DNA from 4 places in the Serratia rubidaea genome. Region 2 is predicted to be linked to each of the others. Evidence: predicted binding sites of a transcription regulator. Region 2 holds the regulator's gene; each other region holds the start of a gene.
The links. Region 2 encodes Fur, which represses iron uptake genes when iron is present. Its sites were predicted from a motif close to ATAATAATGAGAACNACTATCAA; they were not measured.
Positions count from the first base shown of each region.

Region 1: a site for Fur is predicted at 2,621-2,643, ahead of sufA (Fe-S cluster assembly scaffold SufA). Genes of this name have one in related genera too.
Region 3: a site for Fur is predicted at 2,419-2,441, ahead of sodA (superoxide dismutase [Mn]). Genes of this name have one in related genera too.
Region 4: a site for Fur is predicted at 3,780-3,802, ahead of feoA (ferrous iron transporter A). Genes of this name have one in related genera too.

Region 1 covers NZ_CP065640.1:3,719,615-3,724,829, reverse strand. The annotation lists gene sufC (Fe-S cluster assembly ATPase SufC) at 1-570, opposite strand, end outside; gene sufB (Fe-S cluster assembly protein SufB) at 633-2,138, opposite strand; gene sufA (Fe-S cluster assembly scaffold SufA) at 2,153-2,524, opposite strand; gene I6G83_RS17435 (hypothetical protein) at 3,100-3,504, shown strand; gene menI (1,4-dihydroxy-2-naphthoyl-CoA hydrolase) at 3,548-3,964, opposite strand; gene ydiJ (D-2-hydroxyglutarate dehydrogenase YdiJ) at 3,961-5,215, opposite strand, start outside.
Region 2 covers NZ_CP065640.1:2,748,112-2,753,326, forward strand. The annotation lists gene I6G83_RS12825 (beta-N-acetylhexosaminidase) at 1-2,205, shown strand, start outside; gene fur (ferric iron uptake transcriptional regulator) at 2,321-2,767, opposite strand; gene fldA (flavodoxin FldA) at 3,082-3,621, opposite strand; gene ybfE (LexA regulated protein) at 3,844-4,131, opposite strand; gene ybfF (esterase) at 4,384-5,166, opposite strand.
Region 3 covers NZ_CP065640.1:1,547,761-1,552,975, reverse strand. The annotation lists gene fdnG (formate dehydrogenase-N subunit alpha) at 1-2,063, opposite strand, end outside; gene sodA (superoxide dismutase [Mn]) at 2,520-3,143, shown strand; gene I6G83_RS07180 (methyl-accepting chemotaxis protein) at 3,265-5,193, shown strand.
Region 4 covers NZ_CP065640.1:1,195,350-1,200,564, reverse strand. The annotation lists gene bioH (pimeloyl-ACP methyl ester esterase BioH) at 1-256, shown strand, start outside; gene I6G83_RS05620 (YdgH/BhsA/McbA-like domain containing protein) at 514-798, shown strand; gene I6G83_RS05615 (FeoC-like transcriptional regulator) at 837-1,076, opposite strand; gene feoB (Fe(2+) transporter permease subunit FeoB) at 1,076-3,394, opposite strand; gene feoA (ferrous iron transporter A) at 3,438-3,662, opposite strand; gene I6G83_RS05600 (hypothetical protein) at 3,819-4,100, shown strand; gene I6G83_RS05595 (Tex family protein) at 4,248-5,215, opposite strand, start outside.

The sequences.
Region 1 (5,215 bases), 970 kb from region 2:
CGAGTTCACGCCGTTGGCGACGATTTTCAGCGCGTCGATGTCCAGCCCGGAATCGGTCTCATCCAGAATGCACAAATCCGGCTCCAGCGCGGCCATCTGCAGAATATCGTTACGCTTCTTCTCACCGCCGGAGAAACCGACGTTCACCGAGCGGCTCAGCAGGTCGGCCGGCATATCCAGCAGCGCGATCTTCTCTTCGATAAAATCGGCGAAGTCGAAACGGTCCAGCGCCTCCAGGCCGCGGTATTTGCGCACCGCATTGACCGAGGTCTGCAAAAAGAAATGGTTGCTGACGCCGGGGATCTCCACCGGGTATTGGAAGGCGAGAAAGACCCCTTCGCCGGCGCGATCTTCCGGATCCAGCTCCAGCAGGTCCTTGCCCTTAAAGGTGACGCTGCCGCCGCTGACCTCATACTCTTCACGCCCGGCCAGCGTCGCGGACAAGGTGCTCTTGCCGGAGCCGTTCGGCCCCATGATGGCATGCACTTCGCCCGGTTTAATCTCCAGACTCAGTCCTTTCAGGATCTCATTGTCTTCCGCGCTGACGCGTAAATCTTTAATACTTAACATGCTGTATCCTCAGGTGGCGTTGTCACGCCCAAAATCTTGTCGCTGCCGCCAAACCGGCAGGGTTAACCGACGCTGTGCTCCAGGCTGATGGCCAGCAGCTTTTGCGCTTCCACCGCGAATTCCAGCGGCAGTTCGGAGAAAACGTCCTTACAGAAACCGTTGACGATCATCGAGATGGCGTCATCTTCGCTGATACCGCGCTGCAGGCAGTAGAACAGCTGGTCATCACCGATTTTCGAGGTGGTGGCTTCGTGCTCCAGCTGCGCGCTGTTGTTGCGCGCCTCGACGTACGGGAAGGTGTGCGCCCCGCTGTCCGGGCCGATCAGCATCGAATCGCACTGGGTGAAGTTACGCGCGTTTTCCGCCCCCGGCAGGATTTTCACCAGTCCGCGGTAGGTATTCTGGCTGTGGCCGGCGGAGATGCCCTTGGCAATAATGGTCGATTTGGTGTTTTTGCCGATATGGATCATCTTGGTGCCGGTATCCGCCTGCTGATGGCCGCTGGTCAGCGCCACCGAGAAGAATTCGCCGATCGAATTGTCCCCCTGCAGGATGACGCTGGGGTATTTCCAGGTAATGGCCGAACCGGTTTCCGACTGGGTCCAGGACATTTTGGAATTAGCGCCTTCACACAGCGCGCGCTTGGTGACGAAGTTCAGGATGCCGCCTTTGCTTTCGCCGCCGGCGAACCAGTTCTGCACCGTCGAGTACTTCACCTCGGCGTCTTTATGCAGGATCACCTCCACCACCGCCGCGTGCAGCTGGTAGCTGTCGCGCACCGGCGCGGAGCAGCCCTCGATATAGCTGACGTAGCTGCCCTCATCGGCAATCAGAATGGTGCGTTCAAACTGGCCGGTTTTCGCCGCGTTGATGCGGAAATAGGTGGACAGCTCCATCGGGCAGCGCACGCCTTTCGGCACATAGACGAAGGTGCCGTCGGAGGCCACCGCGGCGTTCAGCGCCGCATAGAAGTTATCGTTAGACGGCACCACCCGGCCGAGGTACTGACGCACCAGCTCCGGATGTTCCTGAATCGCTTCGCCGAACGAGCAGAAGATCACCCCGCTCTCCGCCAGTTTCTCCCGGTAGGTGGTGGCGACGGACACCGAGTCGAAAATGGCGTCCACCGCCACTTCACTGCCCTCGCGCACCGGCACGCCCAGCTGTTCGAACGCCTGCTCCACTTCGCTGGTCAGGTAGCCGTTGTCGTTCAGCGCGGCGCCCGCCTGCTGCTCGGCCCCCGGCTGGGAGCCGCAGGCGTCGTCGCAGCTGCCGCAGGACGGCGCCGAGTAATAGCTGTAATCCTGATAGTTCAGTTTGTCGTAGTTGGCCTTCAGCCAGTGCGGCTCTTCCATCTGCAGCCAGGCGCGGTAGGCCTCGAGGCGGAACTCCAGCATCCACGCCGGTTCGTTGCGCTTGGCCGAAATCGCCCGCACCACCTCTTCGTTAATGCCTTTGGCAAGCTCATCGGTCTGCAGCTGGGTAAAGAAGCCTTCCTTATAGCGTCCCTCGCTGACCCAGGCCTGCACGTTATCAGGAACTTCTACATTTACATTGCTTCGTGTCATGGCGATCACATCACTCAAACGCCAAAGCTCTCGCCGCACCCGCAGGCGTGCTGAGCTTTGGGGTTATTGAACTTAAATATCTGATTCAGCCCTTCGCGGACGAAATCCACCGTGGTGCCGTCGATAAACGGCATCGCTTTAAGCGGCACGTACAGTCTGGCGCCGTCGCGCTCAAACAGCAGATCGTCGTCGGCCGGCTCGCGGGTCAGATCCAGCACGTAGCCGAAGCCGGCGCAGCCGGACTGTTTTACGCTCAGCTGCAGCCCTTTAACCTGCGGGTCCTGCTGCATCAGCTTGATAATTTGCTGCACGGCGCTGTCGCTGAGCGAAATGCCCTGCCAGGTCTGCTCGTCCAGCGAAAAAGTGCCAACATTTTCTGTTTGCATATGACCTACCTCTTACTGGTCTCTGACGAGACGCATCATCCTCTTCCCGTCGTGTTACACGCGACGCGCGCACGCTGCGCGGGATATCTGCCAGCCATGTTAGTGATAATGATTATCACTTCAACCGTTGGTTTTGCAGGGGTATCGCCCCAGCGCACCAATTTTCCCTCTTCCGGCCGGCAAGCTACGCGGACACCTGCCGCCACCACGGCCGACCTTCGGCGCAAGCTCATCGCTAATCAACTGAATAACATAAACTTTATTTACCCCTACGCCGCCTGACGCGCTGTCCCGTTTTGCTGCCGTGCGCGTCCTGGGACGCTGCCTTAAACATTCATAGAAAATACCTATTTCTGCGTGCTGTCTGGTTTAAAAATGCCCTCGCACGCCAAAACGCCACCGGCATCACGCCGGCGGTAAATTTCCCTTACAGGTTAAAGTTTAGTCGCTCACGGACAAATGGATCGTCGTGCCCTGAGTGCCGGCGCAGGAAAAAAATTTATCACGGATGATTGATCGCCGCCGCGGCTGCAAATATGATAATGATTATCATTTACTTTATCAGGCGTAGGCGAATGAATATCTCGATGAATGCATGGCTGCTGGGCAAGATTGATGACTACAAATTCAGTATCCGCGACGCCACGGTGGATTTCTATATGGCGGAAGCAGCGCTCAAGCGGCCGACGTGCAACGTCGACCACCTGAAGCGTTATAACAGCGTCTGTCTGAATATGGCCAATCTGTGTCTGGAAAACGGCGATGACGACAGCTACCTGCACGCCCTCAGCAAGCTGCATAACCGGCTGATCGTCGAGATCAACAACCCGCAGCGCTGTCAGCTGTTTCGGGTGCAGAGCTACCATTTTGCGCGCCATACCCTGACGCTGATCTGTCAGAAATACGCGATGGAGGGAACCTGGGAAAAGGCCAACGCCTATCAGAAGGACTTCGTCAAACGCGTGCCCTTTCAGCTGTAAGGGCGCGGCATAAGGCCCGGCGCTGACGCCGGGCCGTGACGTGTTATTCAATCACCGCCGTAGTCAGGCGGGAGATACAGCACAGCTTGTCGCGCTTGTCGAAAATCTCGATCTGCCAGACCTGATTGCGCCGCCCGGCGTGCAGCGCGCGGCAGACGCCGCGCACCCGGCCGTCGAACGCCGGCCGCAGGTGGTTGGCGTTGATCTCCACCCCTACCACCTGCTGGTCGCCGGTGGTGCACAGGTAGCCGGCCATCGAACCCAGCGACTCCGCCAGCACCACCGACGCGCCGCCGTGCAGCAGGCCGAACGGCTGCGTGGTGCGCGGGTCCACCGGCATGGTGGCTTCCAGAAAATCATCGCCGATGTGGGTAAATTCAATCCCCACATGGCCCACCATGCAGCCCTCACCGGAACGGTTTAACTGTTCCAGCGTTGTCTCTCGTTTCCACAGCTTCACGCAATCATCTCCAGCAGCGCCTGTAATGGATGCCGCACGCCGTTGCCCTCAATCCGTTTGACCTGGCTGCGGCAGGAATAGCCGGTAGCCAGGCAACGTTGACGCGGCAACCGCTGCAGCGCCTGGTGCCATGATAACTCATAAATCCCGAGCGAATTTTGCAGGTTCTTGCTTTCATGGCCGTAGGTGCCGGCCATGCCGCAACAGCCCACGCTGACGTTTTCCAATTTGGCGCCGAAGCGGGCGAAGATCGACGCCCACTGCTGGCTGCTGGCCGGCAGCGCGGTAGTCTCGGTGCAGTGGCCGAACAGATACCAGGCTTCGCCGGTCGCCGGCTGCTCGGCCCGCTCCGCCAGCAGCGTCTGCAGCCATTCATGCACCAGCTGTACGCGGAAGTCGCCGCGCGACTCGCCGAGGATCTCCTGGTACTCATCGCGGTAACACAGCACCAGCGCCGGATCGACCCCGACCAGCGGCATGCCCAGCCGGGCGACGCGGTTGAGGAAATCGGCGGTCTTGCGCGCCGTTTTGGCGAAGCGCGTCAGGAAGCCTTTCACGTGCTGCGCCTTGCCGTTCGGCGAGAACGGCAGCAGCACCGGCCGATAGCCGAGTTTTTCCACCAGCCGGACAAAATCCGCCACCACCACGGCGTCGTAATAGCTGGTGAACGGATCCTGCACGATCAGCACATACTGGTCGCGCGCGGCATGCGGCAGCGCCTCCAGCTGTTCAAGCGTCATATTGATCGCCTGATGGCCGGACAGCTGCTGGCGCAGCGTCGGGCTGGACAGCAGCGGCACATCGACCATACCGATGGCGTTACGATTGAGATCGCGCAGCCACGGCTGCTTCAGGAAGAAGTTGAACACCTTCGGCGCCTTGGCCATCAGCGGCGCATAGCTCTCCACGCCGGCCACCACGTAGTCGCTGGCGGGGCGCAGATAGCGCGTGTGGTACAGCTGCAGAAAGCGCGAACGGAACCCCGGTACATCGATTTTGATCGGGCACTGGGTGGAGCAGGCTTTACAGGCCAGGCAGCCGGACATCGCCGCTTTCACCTCGTGCGAGAAGTCATACTCGCCCTTACCGGCGTACCAGCTGTTGCGCGTTTTTTCGATCAGGTTGCGGAAGCTCATGCGCTGCTGCGGCAGCTGCTGCTCCAGCTGTACCGGATCGACGCCCTGCTCGCTCAGCAGGCGCAGCCATTCGCGCACCAGCGCGGCGCGCCCCTTCGGCGAATGAATGCGGCTG
Region 2 (5,215 bases):
GCCGGTGATGCCAAACCGCAGGTGCTGGTCAATACCGATAGCGAAGATCTGGATCGGTTTGTGGCGCCGTTTGGCGACGACCAGTGGAAGCGCACCAAAGACGATAACAACGTGCTGATGACGCCGGCCTCGCGCTTTACGCGCAACGCGGATGTGCAGACGTTGCCGGCCGCTTCACTGCGCGGCCAGATTATCCCGACGCCGATGTCGGTACAGATCCATGCGCAGGATATCGATCTTGGCAACGGCGTGGCGCTGAACCTCGACGCGCTGGATCAGGCGTCAGCGGAGGTGGTGCGCGAGCGCTTTAAGCAGCTTGGCGTCGCGAGTGCGGCGACGGGCTACCCGATCGTCACCGAGATCAGACCGGCATCGTTTAGCGGCGAGATGGCGCAATCCGGCGCCTATAAATTGACGCTGGGCGAGAAGGAAGCGCGGATTACCGGCTTTGACCAGAGCGGGGTGTTCTACGGTCTGCAGTCCATTTTGTCGCTGATTCCGCTGAATGGCGAGAAGAAGATTGCCGCGCTGGAGGCGAGCGACGCGCCGCGCTTTGCCTACCGCGGGCTGTTCCTCGACGTGGCGCGCAATTTCCACCATAAGGACGCCGTGCTGCGCCTGCTGGATCAGATGGCGGCCTATAAGCTGAATAAATTCCATTTCCACCTGACCGATGATGAGGGCTGGCGTATTGAAATCCCCGGCCTGCCGGAGTTGACGGACGTCGGTGCGCAGCGCTGCCATGACCTGAGCGAAACCACCTGTCTGCTGCCGCAGTACGGTCAGGGGCCGGATGTCTACGGCGGTTTCTTCTCGCGTCAGGATTACATCGACATTCTCAAGTATGCGCAGGCGCGACATATTGAGGTGATCCCGGAAATCGACATGCCGGCGCACGCCCGCGCGGCGGTGGTTTCCATGGAGGCGCGCTACCAGAAACTGATGGCGCAGGGCAAGCAGCAGGAGGCGGAGGCGTACCGGCTGGTCGACCCGACCGATACCTCGAACACCACCTCGGTACAGTTCTTTAACCGTCAGAGCTACCTGAACCCGTGCCTGGACTCCTCCACCCGCTTTGTCGACAAAGTGATGGGGGAACTGGTCAAAATGCATCAGGAGGCGGGGCAGCCGATCGGCACCTGGCACTTTGGTGGCGATGAGGCGAAAAACATCCGTCTGGGGGCCGGCTACACCGACGTGAAGAAACCGGAGGCGGGCAAGGGGATGCTCGATCTGAGCAAGGAAGATAAGCCATGGGCGAAGTCGCAGGCCTGCCAGCGGCTGATCGACAGCGGTAAAGTGGCGGATATGGAACATCTGCCGAGCTACTTCGGCCAGGAGGTCAGCAAGCTGGTGAAGGCGCACGGTATCGATCGGATGCAGGCCTGGCAGGATGGCCTGAAAGACGCCAAGGACGCCAAAGCGTTCGCCACTTCGCGTGTGGGCGTCAACTTCTGGGATACCCTGTACTGGGGCGGTTTTGACTCGGTGAACGACTGGGCCAACAAGGGTTATGAAGTGGTGGTCTCCAACCCGGACTATGTCTATCTGGACTTCCCGTATGAAGTGAACCCGAACGACAGCGGCTATTACTGGGGCACCCGCTTCAGCGACGAGCGCAAGATTTTCAGCTTTGCTCCGGACAATATGCCGCAGAATGCCGAAACCTCGGTCGACCGTGACGGCAACGCGTTCAGCGCCAAGAGCGACAAGCCGTGGCCGGGGGCGCACGGTCTGTCCGCCCAGCTGTGGAGCGAGGTGGTGCGAACCGATCCGCAGATGGAGTATATGATCTTCCCACGTGCGCTGTCGGTGGCCGAGCGCGCCTGGCACCGCGCCGACTGGGAGCTGGACTATCAGGCGGGCCGCGAGTACAAGGGTGGGGAAACCCGCTTTGTCGACGGCAAAAAGCTGGCGCAGGAGTGGCAGGTTTTTGCCAATATCCTGGGGCAGCGTGAACTGGCCAAGCTGGATGCGGGCGGTATCCGCTATCGCCTGCCGGTGCCGGGCGCACGCATTGACGGCGGCAGGCTGGAGGCCAATATTGCACTGCCGGGCCTGACCATCGAGTATTCGACCGACGGCGGTCAGAGCTGGCAGCGCTATGATGACGCCGCCAGACCGGCGGTGCAGGGCGAGGTGCAGGTGCGTTCGGCAAGCCCGGACGGCAAGCGCTTCAGCCGCGCGGAGCCGGTAACGGCCTAAGCCAAACGTCTGCGGCGCCCATCGCTATAACGGCGGGCGCCGCAGCGGCTCCTCGATCGACAGGCATAAAAAAACCGCCGTGCGGCGGTTCCTGATTTACGCTGGCAGGCCAGCTTTATTTCTTGTTATGCAGCGTATCGTTTTCACGGCAGTCACCGCTGGTGCAGTGGCCATACAGGTACAGGCTGTGGTTGGTGAGCTTGATGCCGTGCTGTTTGGCGATATCACGCTGACGCGCTTCGATGGACTCATCGCTGAACTCGATCACTTTGCCGCAGTCCAGGCAGATCAGGTGATCGTGGTGATGCTGTTGGGTCAGCTCAAATACGGACTTGCCGCCTTCGAAGTTGTGACGGGTAACGATACCGGCGTCGTCAAACTGGTTCAGTACGCGGTAAACCGTCGCCAGACCAATCTCTTCGCCCATGTCGATCAGTTTCTTATACAAATCTTCCGCACTGACATGATGGCAAGCCGGATCTTGCAGCACTTCCAGGATTTTGAGTCGCGGAAGCGTGACTTTTAAGCCGGCCTTCTTCAATGCGGTGTTGTTGTCAGTCATGCGGATTCAGTCCTGTTACTATGCTAATCAGTTGAGGCATTGTTGCCTGTGGCATCGGTCGGCACAAAGCGTTAATAGCGACTCATTATAGAACCGGTTGACCTAAATGGAAACCGCCGGTTGTTAACAAAAGTCTATTGCGCCGTTACATGTTGCGCGTGCAACATCTTGATGAATGGGATAAACCGGGGCCAGAGTCTACCGTGACGGGGAGGGAAGTTACTAATATGTAGCTTCTATTGCTTCAATCCGTGATGCCGATAACGGCCCCGCCGGTCAGCGGGAGCCGTCTCGCAGCATTGCGGAGCATAATATCAGCCGATGATATCGGCCAGGCTCAGCTCTGCGACGATCTGTTTGACCCAGGCTTCTACGCGTTCGTTGGTCAGTTCCGGCTGGCGGTCTTCATCAATGGCCAAACCGATAAAGTTGTCGTCGTCCGCCAGACCCTTGGAGGCTTCGAAATGGTAGCCTTTGGTTGGCCAGTGGCCGACGATAGCGGCGCCGCGCGGTTCGATAATATCGCGGATGGTGCCCATCGCGTCGCAGAAGTACTCGGCATAGTCTTCCTGATCGCCGCAGCCGAACAGCGCAACCAGCTTACCGTTGAAGTCTATTTCTTCCAGCGTCGGGAAAAAGTCGTCCCAGTCACATTGTGCTTCACCGTAGTACCAGGTCGGGATGCCCAGCAGCAAAATGTCGAATGCGTCCAGATCTTCTTTGCTGCTTTTGGCGATGTCGTGAATCTCAGCAACATCATCGCCGAAGTCTTTGCGAAGGAGCTTTTGAATCATCTTGGCAATGTTTTCGGTATTGCCCGTGTCGCTGCCAAAGAAAATGCCTACGTTAGCCATATTGCGTATAACCTTTTAATTCAATAAATTACAATACGTTTCGCCTGCTGATCGCATCGGTATCGTTGTAAAGTAGCGTCTTGGTAAAGACCTGGGTCCCACCGGTAAACGCCTATCATGCCAGAAATTTGCTCCGGGGTTTTATCGCGTTCATGCGATGCCGGAAAGTAAGGCGGCGTTAAGCGGGCATCGCCTTACGCCGTGTGCGGCTGCCGCACGTTATTATTGCGACGGCTGTTCGTCCGCCAGCTGCGCCAGCAGCATTTGCTCGATCAGTTCGCTGCGGCTGATGTTGCGCTGTTCGGCCAGCCTGTTCAGCGCTTCCACCGCTTCCGCGTTGATTTTCAGTTCCACACGCCGTAACCCGCGGACTTTATCGCGCCGTAACTGATTACGCTTATTGATTCTAAGCTGTTCATCACGGGATAACGGGTTGGTTTTCGGGCGCCCCGGACGGCGTTCATCTGCGAACAGATCCAGCGTCGTGCGATCCGTTTGTTCTTTTGCCATAGGTAGCGGTACTGCAAGGGAATTAGCATCAAAAAGCGATGGTCTGCTTTCCGGACGCTGTGGTTAATACCGTTCAGGTCGTTACAACCTAAGCCAACTTTGCCCCCAATCTGGCGCCGGACAGCACGCTGGGGATGGCGGCAAAAATTATAGCGCGCCATCTTACCCCAGCAGGCGTCGCAACGACAATGCCTAACTGAGGCGCAAACGCGCTAAGCCGTTATCTTTAGCGCGTTTTTTCGCCACCTGCGTTCAGGGCTGGCCCAAAAAGCGGTGAATGGCGCGCAGCACCGCCTGCGGTTTTTCCGCATGCACCCAGTGTCCGGTGCCGGCCACCTCGTAGGCGCGCGCCTGCGGAAACTGGCGCGCGATGGCGTCGCGATAGCTGTTTTGCACGTACTCTGACAGCCCGCCGCGGATAAACAGCGTTGGGTGGGGCCAGGCGGGCACTTCGCGCCAGCCGATAATCGCCGCGTAGTTGGCGATCAGCACCGGCAGGTTGAAGCGCCACTCTCCCTGGTGAAAGGATTTCAGCAGGAACTGAATGACCCCTTCTTCATCCAGATAGTCGCGCATCAGCTGCGCCGCCTGCTGGCGCTGGGTAAGGCCGGCGTCGCTGACCGCCGTCAGGGCGGCGAAGATGTCGTCATGGTGGCGGCTCGGGTAGGCCACCGGGGCGATATCGATCACCACCAGCCGTGCAATGCGGTCGGGCGCCAGCGCGGTCAGCGCCATGGCGGCCTTGCCGCCCATCGAATGGCCGATCACGATGGCGCGGGCGATCTGGAGGTCGTCCAGCAGCGTCAGCAGGTCTTGCGCCATCGCGGCATAGCTCATCTCATCGGAACGCGGCGACAGGCCGTGGTTACGCAGATCGACTTTAATCACGCTGTGCTGCTGATTCAGATCGCGCGCCAGCACCCCGAGGTTGTCGAGATTGCCGAACAGGCCGTGGATCAGCAGGATAGGCAGGGTATCGGTGTTCTCCGCCTGTGCGGCCAGCAATTGATAATGTAATTTCATCGCGAAGTTCATGATCTTGAGAGGTTCTGATAGGGTATCATACTCATTATCTGCAAAGGTG
Region 3 (5,215 bases), 1.2 Mb from region 2:
GGATTTTCCGGCGTCAGGTAGTCCCAGGTCATGTTCAGCACCGGCTCCGGCGTCGCGCCGCCTTCGCGCGCGTACATCTCGCGCAGCCGGCTGAAGATGCCCGACAGAATTTCACCGTCGTTCATCGCTTCGCCCGGGCCGTCGGCGCCCTTCCAGTGCCACTGCAGCCAGCGTGCGGAGTTGACGATCGAGCCGTTCTCCTCGGCAAAGCAGGTGGACGGCAGGCGGAAGACCTCGGTCTGAATCTGCGACGGATCCACGTCGTTAAACTCGCCGTGGTTCTGCCAGAAGTTGGCGGTTTCGGTATTCAGCGGGTCGATGGTCACCAGGAACTTCAGCTTGGACAGCGAGGCAACGACCTTGTTTTTGTTCGGGAACGACGCCACCGGGTTAAAGCCCTGGCAGAAGTAGCCGTTGACCTTGCCCTGCGCCATCATTTCGAAGTACTGCAGCACGTCGTAGCCTTTATCCCACTTCGGCAGCCAGTCAAAGCCCCAGTCGTTCTCTTTCTGCGCCTTGTCGCCGTAGAAGCTCTTCATCAGGCTGACGAAGAATTTCGGGTAGTTGCTCCAGTAGTTGACCTGCCCCGGCAGCAGCGCCTTCGGCGTGTTGGCGTTCAGGTAGCCGTTCAGATCGGTTTGCTGTTCGGACGGCAGGGTCAGGTAGCCCGGCAGGCTCTGCGACAGCAGGCCCAGGTCGGTCAGCCCCTGAATGTTGGAGTGGCCGCGCAGCGCGTTGACGCCGCCGCCCGCCATGCCCATATTGCCGAGCAGCAGCTGGATCATCGCCATGGTGCGGATGTTCTGCGCACCGACCGAGTGCTGCGTCCAGCCCAGCGCATACAGGAACGATGCGGTGCGGTCGTGGGCGCTGGTTTCGGCGATGTATTCGCACACCTGCAGGAAGTCGGCCTTCGGCGTGCCGCAGATATTCTCCACCACGTCCGGCGTATAGCGGCTGACGTGCTCTTTCAGCATGTTCCACACGCAGCGCGGATCCTGCAGCGTAACGTCGCGCTTGGCGTAGCCGTTTTCGTCCAGCTGGTAGTTCCAGGTGGTTTTGTCGTACTTGTGGTTGTCGGCGTCGTAACCGCTGAACAGGCCGTCTTCAAAGGCAAAATCTTCCCGCACCAGCAGGCTGGCGTTGGTGTAGGCCTCGACGTACTCGCGGTTAATTTTGTTATTGGTGATCAGGTACAGCAGTACGCCCGACAGGAAAGCAATGTCGGTGCCGGAACGGATTGGCGTATAGAAATCCGCCACCGATGCCGTACGGGTAAAGCGCGGATCGATCACAATCAGCTTGGCTTTATTGTGAATTTTGGCTTCCATCGCCCAGCGGAACCCCACCGGATGCGCTTCTGCCGCATTGCCGCCCATCACGACGATCAAATTCGCGTTCTTAATATCCACCCAGTGGTTGGTCATCGCACCGCGACCAAATGTTGGAGCAAGACTTGCTACCGTTGGTCCGTGTCAGACGCGCGCCTGGTTGTCTACGGCCAGCATGCCGAGAGCGCGGGTGAATTTTTGCGTTAAATAGCCGGTTTCGTTACTGGCGCCTGACGCGCACAGCATGCCGGTGGACAGCCAGCGGTTAACGGTGGCGCCCTGTTCGTTGGTGGCGACGAAGTTGGCGTCGCGGTCCTCTTTCATCAGCTTGGCGATGCGGGTAAAGGCGTCGTCCCAGCTGAGGCGCTGCCATTTATCAGAGCCTGGCGCGCGGTATTCAGGGTACTGCAGACGGCCTTCGCTGTGGATGAAATCCACCAGGCCTGCGCCTTTCGGGCAAAGCGCGCCGCGGCTGACCGGATGATCCGGATCCCCTTCGATATGGAAAATGCTTTCTTTTGCGTTCTTGGCGCCGTCGCCAAGGCTGTACATCAACAACCCACAGCCGACGGAACAGTATGTACAGTTGTTACGGGTTTCACGGGCGCGCAGCAGTTTGTACTGCCGGGTTTCCGCTAACGCCGCTTCCGGGGTGAACCCCAGCGCGGCCACCGTCGTCCCTGCCATACCGCCAGCGCAGATCTTAAAGAACTGCCTTCTGCTGACCTGCATGGGGGGTCTCCTTCATCGCGTAGTCACATTGTTTCGAGTGCGCCTGCTTCACGCCGGGCGTGGAAGCGCTAATAATGATCGTTGTTATATTGGCAACGTTATCTACCCGTCATACTTCAGGCTGCAGGTGAACCGGCGGCGCTCAGTCACCCGCATCACTTACCGGGGACACCTTCTCCTGCCGCCTGCCTGCAACTCGAATTATTGAGGGTATAACCCCGTATAATACCATAGCGATACCGGGGTTGTTATAAAGCCGTGCTCTGTCAGTGAATAATATAGACACAATATGACACAAAAGTGAGACATTGATCACACTCATGGGTTGCGCAAAAACCGCACAAACCAAGGGGCATTGATAATCATTTTCAATATCATTTAATTAACTATAATGATCCGACTGCTTACGCGGTGCTTACATCCTTGCGCCGCCCTATCACACTGGAGACGATGATCATGAGTTATTCACTGCCATCACTGCCGTACGCCTATGACGCGCTGGAACCGCACTTTGACAAGCAGACGATGGAGATCCATCACACCAAACACCATCAGACCTACGTCAACAACGCCAACACCGTGCTGGAAGCCTACCCGGAACTGGCGTCGCTGAGCGTTGAAGAGCTGATCAAAGACCTGGATAAGGTTCCGGCCGACAAGCGCACCTTTATGCGCAACAACGCCGGCGGCCACGCCAACCACAGCTTCTTCTGGAAAAACCTGAAAACCGGCACCACCCTGTCCGGCGATCTGAAGGCCGCCATCGAGCGCGACTTCGGCAGCGTGGAGAAATTCCAGGAAGAGTTCGAGAAAGCCGCCGCTACCCGTTTCGGTTCCGGTTGGGCATGGCTGGTGCTGAAAGATGACGGCAAACTGGCCGTAGTCTCCACCGCCAACCAGGACAGCCCGCTGATGGGCGAAGCCGTTGCCGGCGCCTCCGGGTTCCCGCTGATCGGCCTGGACGTGTGGGAACACGCTTACTACCTGAAATATCAGAACAAACGCCCGGACTACATCAAAGCATTCTGGAACGTGGTGAACTGGGACGAAGCCGCCGCGCGCTTCGCCGCCAAGAAGTAATCCTTTCATCTCGTCATCATGCCCGCGTCCCGCGGGCATTTTTTGCTTAAAAAACCGCTAAAGTTTATCCCTGCAATGCCGATGGTTTTTCCCATCACATCGCTTAAAAAAGGGACAAACAATGGCGGTATTGCAAACACTGACGAGCCGATACACCCATCTTAGCGTAGGGAAAAAACTTACCCTCGGCTTCTTCCTGATGCTGCTGTTGGCGGCCATCATCGCCGGCGCCGGCGTCTACTACCTCAACATCATCAATGCCCGTTCCGAACGCATCAATTTCAGCGATCGGCTGAACTACGAGATCAATCAGGCAAACTACTACCGGGCGCTTTACGGCCAGGGCTACCGCACGGAGTTTTTGGAAAAACACCGGGTGCACGTCGAGAATGCCGCAAAGCTGGTGACGGACGGCCAGAAAATGGAGTGGGACCGGCTGAGTTACCAGCAGCTGCGCCAGCTGGTGAAAATGATCGATGAATACCAGCAGCAACAGCAGCAGCTGCTTGAGGCGATCGCCGCCAAAGACGCCATACGCAGCAGCTGGGGGATGGCGGAAGTCCTGGAAAACCTGCAGCAGGCTGAGCGCCAGTTGGGCGGCGGCGAATTACAGCTTCCGTTCATCCGGCTCCGACAAACGCTGACGCAAATCCGCTACGACGCCCGCGGCTTGCTGCTCAACCTCAACCATGAGGCCGAAGCGGCGCTGCTCACCGCAATCGCCAAAGCGCACGACAATACTCAGGCGCTGATCCAGCGTCTGCCGGAACAGCAAAAACCGCAGCTGCAGCCGCTGCTGAACGCAATAGACAGCTATCAGGCGCATATCAAAGCCTATATGCCTGCCTATGAGCGTGAACTGGCGATCAGCAAGGCCCAAGGGGATAATGCGCTCAAGATCGGCGCACTGGCCCGCATCTTCCTACAGGATGAATTAACCAACACCGAGGGCGATATCAGCAAAGCGCAGCTGGCCATGGGCCTGACCACGCTGATCGCCATTATCGTCGGGCTGCTGGTGTCATGGCGCATTACCCAGCAGATCACCCGGCCGCTGAACAATACGCTGGAGATTGCGCAACGCATCGCTACCGGCGATCTGCGCCGGGTGGATGTTCCCGAACGCCGCGACGAACTGGGCAAACTGCTGCAGGCGATGGCGACCATGAACCAGAACCTGCGCGATATGATTGAAAAAATCCAGCAGGGCGTCGGCCAGGTTTACACCGCCGCCGGTGAAATCTCCGCCGGCAATACCGATCTCTCCTCGCGCACCGAGCAACAGGCGGCGGCGGTGGAGGAAACCGCCGCCAGCATGGAGCAGCTGACCGCCACGGTGAAACAGAACGCGGACAACGCCCATCACGCCAACCAGCTGGCGTCGGACGCCTCCGATACCGCCCAGCAGGGCGGCAAGCTGGTGGGCAGCGTGGTCGCCACCATGCGCGATATCTCCAGCAGTTCGCAACGCATTGCCGAAATCACCACGCTGATCAACGGTATTGCCTTCCAGACCAATATCCTGGCGCTGAATGCCGCCGTTGAAGCGGCGCGCGCCGGCGAGCAGGGCCGCGGCTTCTCGGTGGTGGCCAGCGAAGTGCGCAGCCTGGCGCAGCGCTGCGCGCAGGCGGCCAAGGAGATCGAAGGGCTGATCGGCGAGTCGGTCAACCGCGTGCAGAGCGGCACCCGGCTGGTGGAGGAGACCGGCAGCACCATGGAGCAAATCGTGCAGGCCGTCGGCCACGTGCGCGATATCATGGCGGAGATCGCCTCCGCCTCCGACGAGCAGACGCGCGGCATCGACCAGATCGGCCACGCGATCGCCGAGATGGATCAGACCACGCAGCAAAACGCCGCCCTGGTGGAACAGTCCGCCGCCGCCGCCGACTCGCTGGAAGAGCAGGCGGAAATCCTGCAGCAAAGCGTGGCGGTGTTCCAGCTGGCGGACGCGTCGTCTCCCGGCGTTACGGCGACCGACGCGCCAACGCCGCGCCCGGCCAAGCCGGCGGTCCCCGCCCAGAACGAGCAGGATAACTGGACCACCTTCTAACCGCATCGCCGCCCCATTTTCG
Region 4 (5,215 bases), 1.6 Mb from region 2:
GGTGTTGAACGGCGGGCTGGATATTCTGCGTACCGCCGATTTGCGGCGCCGGCTGGCCGAGGTGCGCAGCCCGATGCTGCGCATCTACGGCTATCTGGACGGGCTGGTGCCGCGCAAGGTGGCGACGCTGGTGGATGAACTGGCGCCGGCCTCCCGCTCGGTGGTGGTCGCCAAGGCGGCGCATGCGCCGTTTATTTCGCATCCCGATGAGTTTGCCGAGCTGATCCTGCGCTTTGTCGGCGACGGCGCACTTTGATCCACCGCAATCGCCCGGTTAAAAAATTTGGCGATTACTGGCTAAAAAACCAAGCTGTCCGATACTGAATAAGTCAATGTGTTGGCTGCAAATGGAAGCGCTCTGCACCCGTTCTTTTACTGCGGCGCTCAGTCTCTGGGTGAGGGGGAACGTCAGGGAAATGGCGAACCCCCGGGCGTCGCGGCAGCCTGTTGTCACAACGTATGTACTTTTGACGACCTGAATAACGTATAAATTATCCATTGAGAGGTAGAGTTATGAAATCATTGAAGATGATCGTTGCTGCTCTGGTTGTGGGTTCCGTGTCTTTCAGCACCATGGCGGCCACGCTGCTGACGCAAGAAGATCTGGATAAAAATCCGGGAAAATACGAGAAGATCGGTACGGTGAGCACCACGGCGGAAACCACCTCGCCGATGGACGCGAAAGAGAAGCTGTCCAAACTGGCTGATGAGAAGGGCGGACAGTATTACGTGGTGATCGCGGGCCGCGAGCACGGTAAATTCAGCGCCATCGCCGATGTGTATAAAGACAAACAGTAATCTCTGATTAACCAGGGGCGCAGGCTGCGCCCCTGACGTTACGCCTTCAGTTGATAGACCACCGTGGTACAGGCTTTCCCTTCCGGGCAGCTTTTACAGGCGCCGCTCAGGCAGCCGCTGCCATCCACAATGCGGCGTTCCGCTTTCCCCAATGCAATCAGACGATCCAGCATGGCCTGCACCAGCGGCAGCGGTGCGTTCAGCTGCCGGCTGAGCTGCTGCGCCTGGGCGCTGCCGCAGAGCGCCAGCGCGTCGCGCACTTGCAGCAGGCTGGCCATCAGTGGCATGCCTTCTGTGAAGACTGGCAGCAGTCGCCTGCCGCAGCGCCGCTGCGCAGCCGTACGGTCACGCGGCTGCGGGCCTTGCGCAGGCCGATCAGCACCAGCAGGTTGACCACCACCACCGCCGCGATGCACAGCAGGCTGTACTGCGGGTGCTGGCTGAAGGTGGCAAACTGGTAAAACAGCGTCGCCAGCGAATAGGCGATGTTCAACCCCCACAGAATGGAGAAGGTCATCCAGCCGCGGCTGGATTCACGGGCGATGGCCCCCATCACCGAGACGCACGGCACGTACAACAGCACAAAGATCAGGTAGCTGTAGGCGGAAACCGGCGTGCCGAACTTACTGCTCATGGTGCCCATTGAACTGACGCCCATTTCACCGTCGCCCTTGCTGGCCTCGATCGGGTTGGAGAGCACGCTGAGGCTGAAGGTGTCTTTCAGCCCCTGCCAGGTTTCCTGCAGCGCCGCTTGCAGCTCATCCAGCAGGTTGAAGCTTTCGGCGTCAAATTCCTGGCTGGTAATGTGTTCGGCGGTGTACAGCGTGTTCAGCGTCCCTACCACCACCTCTTTGGCCATCGCGCCGGTCACCAGCCCGACGGTAGCCTGCCAGTTGTCGCTGTGCACGCCCATCGGCTGCAGCAGCGGCGTCAGCACCTTGGAGACTGAGGCCAGCGCGGAATCATTGATGCTGTCCACCGGCTTGCCGCTGAAGGAGAAGCTGTTCAGGCCGCCGATAAAAATGCTGGCGATGACGATCACCTTCCCGGCGCGCAGTACGAAGCCTTTCAGCCGCTGCCAGGTTTGCAGCAGCAGGCTTTTCAGGTGCGGCACGTGATACACCGGCAGCTCCATCACGAACGGCGAGGCTTCGCCGCGCATGATGGTGTATTTCAGCACCAGGCCGGTGAGGATCGCCACCAGGATACCCAGCAGATACAGGGAGAACACCACGCCGGCGCCGTGCTGGCCGAAGAACGCCGCGGCGAACACGGCAAAGATCGCCAGCCGGGCGCCGCAGGACATAAACGGCGCCATCATGATGGTAATCAGCCTTTCGCGCTGCGCGTCCAGGGTGCGGGTGCCCATAATCGACGGTACGTTGCAGCCAAACCCGACGATCAGCGGCACAAAGGATTTGCCCGGCAGCCCCAACGCCTGCATCAGCCGGTCCATCACGAACGCGGCGCGCGCCATATAGCCTGAATCCTCAAGGAATGACAGGAACAGGTACATCATGCCGATCTGCGGCACCAGCGGCAGCACGGTGTTGATACCGCCGCCGACGCCCTGCGCCAGAAAGACCGTCAGCCACTCCGGGGCGTGCAGGGTATAGCCGAGCCATTGAATGCCCTGAATAAACAGGGCGGCCGAGCCGAGATCGAAAATCGGCTGCAGCGCGCCGCCGATATTGATGGCCAGCAGAAACATCAGGTACATCACCAGCAGAAAAATCGGCACGCCCAGCCAGCGGTTGAGGATCACCTTATCCAGCAGGTCGGTCAGCCGGTTTGGCCGCGCCTGCTGCGAATTGCTGACGCTATCGCAGATGGCGGCGATGGACTGGTAGCGCGCATCGGCAATCACCAGCGCCGGGTCTTCCTGCTGTTGCCGCTCCAGCGACTGCCGGGCCGCCGGCAGCAGCGCGGCGGCGTCGCCCGCCAACTGGTGGCTGTAAATATCGCCCTCCAGCATCTGCAGCGCCAGCCAGCGGCGCTGGCCGTCCGGCAGCGTCTCGGGCATCGCGGCGCTGAGCGCGTCGACTTCCTGCAGCAGCAGCGGCGGATAGTTGACCAGCGCGGTGAGCTGGTTGCACTGGTGATTGTCGATCATCTGCTTGAGCACGCCGATGCCGTCGGCTTTGGTCGAGACCATCGGCACCACCGGGCAGCCGAGGCGCGCCGACAGGGCGGCGACGTCGATGGCGATCTGCTGGCTGCGGGCGATATCCAGCATGTTCAGCGCCAGAATGCAGGGAATGCCCAGCTCCAGCAGCTGCAGCGTCAGGTAGAGGTTGCGTTCAAGGTTGGAGGCGTCGACCACGTTGATCAGCAGGTCGGCGTCGCCGCTGAGAATGTAATGGCAGGCGATCTGCTCATCCAGCGAGGTCTGTTCGGAGATGGTGGTCAGCGAGTAAGTACCGGGCAGATCGACCAGCGTTACCTGCGACTGCGGCGTGGCGAACTGGCCTTCCTTACGCTCCACCGTCACCCCCGCCCAGTTGCCGACCCGCTGACGGGCGCCGGTAAGCTGATTAAACAGCGTGGTTTTCCCTGAATTCGGATTGCCGATTAGGCCAATGGTGAGTTTTTTCATCGTTATTTTCATGCCGCATAAGAGTGTCGACGACGGCCCGGCGTTACGGCTGTGCTTCAAGCGCCAGCAGGGCGAGATCTTTTTTGCGCAATACCAGGCTGACGCGCCGGGTTTTGATTTCTATAGGGTCGCCGAGCGGGGCCACGCGAATCACGTCGAACGACGAACCGGGCAACATGCCGAGCGATAACAGTTTTTGTCGATAGGCCGGGCTGATTTCAGGAGAAAAACCGGCGATCTTATAAGAGCGTTTGGGCTGTAGATGCATATGACCTGCTTGATTTTTCTGGACGCGTAGGGCGTGACGCCAACGCGTCGGAATCGTATGCGGCGGCTGCCGATACTGCTTCAGGTCGCTGCCGACAAGGGATAAACACGTACAAGAATAATAGTGAGAATCATTCTCTAATTCAATTCGAATTGTGTGGATATTGGTAACGATTCGTTATCGGCCGCCTGCGCGATGCCGTACTTGTATCACTCAGCCAACGGCGCGGCAAATGAGGAGAATTCGTTAAATTTATTAAATAGTGGCGTCTGTTTTTTCTTATTTGAGAACGGCGTGATCCTGGCCGGCAGATATTCCGCTGCTTTTGCTACATCGGTGAAATTATTATTAACACGGACCGACGTCACCCGCGCGGCTAACGCCTTGTACCAGGGCGAAAATAAGCATTATGAAAGAGAAATGTTAATAAAAGTGTGAATAAGAACGCGTTGCGTTGCGCAAAGAAGCGAAAGAGAGCGGCCGGCAGCAAGCGGTGAAAAAATAGCGCCGGGGTTGCGGCAGGTCAAAAAAATGCGGATTTAAAACAGGCGGAGCCGGGCGGCTCCGCCTGAGAGCTTGCGACGGTTAGCGTTTTTTGCCGAAGGCCGCCGCCAGCGCATCGCCCATGGCGCTGTTGCCGGCCGGGGCGTTGTTGCGCGCTTTCGGACGCTGAGCCTGCTGGCGCGATGCGTTATCGCGATCGCGCGCCGGCGCGGAACCGCCGCGGCGCGGCGAACCTTCCCCCGGCTGCTCGTCCAGACGCATGCTCAGCGCAATGCGCTTACGCTGCAGATCCACTTCCATCACCTTCACCTTGACGATATCGCCGGCTTTCACCACGGTATGCGGATCTTCGACGAACTTGTCGGCCAGTGAAGAGATATGCACCAGACCATCCTGATGGACGCCGATATCGACGAAGGCGCCAAAGTTGGTCACGTTGGTTACCGAGCCTTCCAGGATCATCCCCGGCTGCAGGTCGTTCAGCGTTTCCACACCGTCGGCGAAGGTGGCGGTTTTGAACTCGGGACGCGGATCGCGGCCCGGTTTCTCCAGCTCTTTCAGAATGTCGGTCACGGTCGGCACGCCGAACTGCTCGTCGGTAAAGTCGCTGGCCTTCAGGCCGCGCACCGCGCTCGGGTTGCCCATCAGATCCTGCAGCGCCTGCTGGGTGGCGGCCAGAATGCGCTCTACCACCGGATAGGTTTCCGGGTGTACGGTCGAGGCGTCCAGCGGGTTGTCGCCGTGGTTGATGCGCAGGAAGCCGGCGCACTGTTCAAAGGCTTTCGGCCCCAGGCGGCTGACTTTCAGCAGCTGCGCGCGGTTGTTGAAGCGGCCGTTTTCATCACGCCAGTTAACGATGTTCTGCGCCATGATGCGCGTCAGGCCGGCGACGCGGGTCAGCAGCGGCACCGAGGCGGTGTTCAGGTCGACGCCGACGGCGTTTACGCAGTCCTCAACCACCGAGTCCAGCTTCTTCGCCAGCTGGCTTTGGCTGACGTCGTGCTGATACTGACCGACGCCGATGGATTTCGGCTCGATCTTCACCAGTT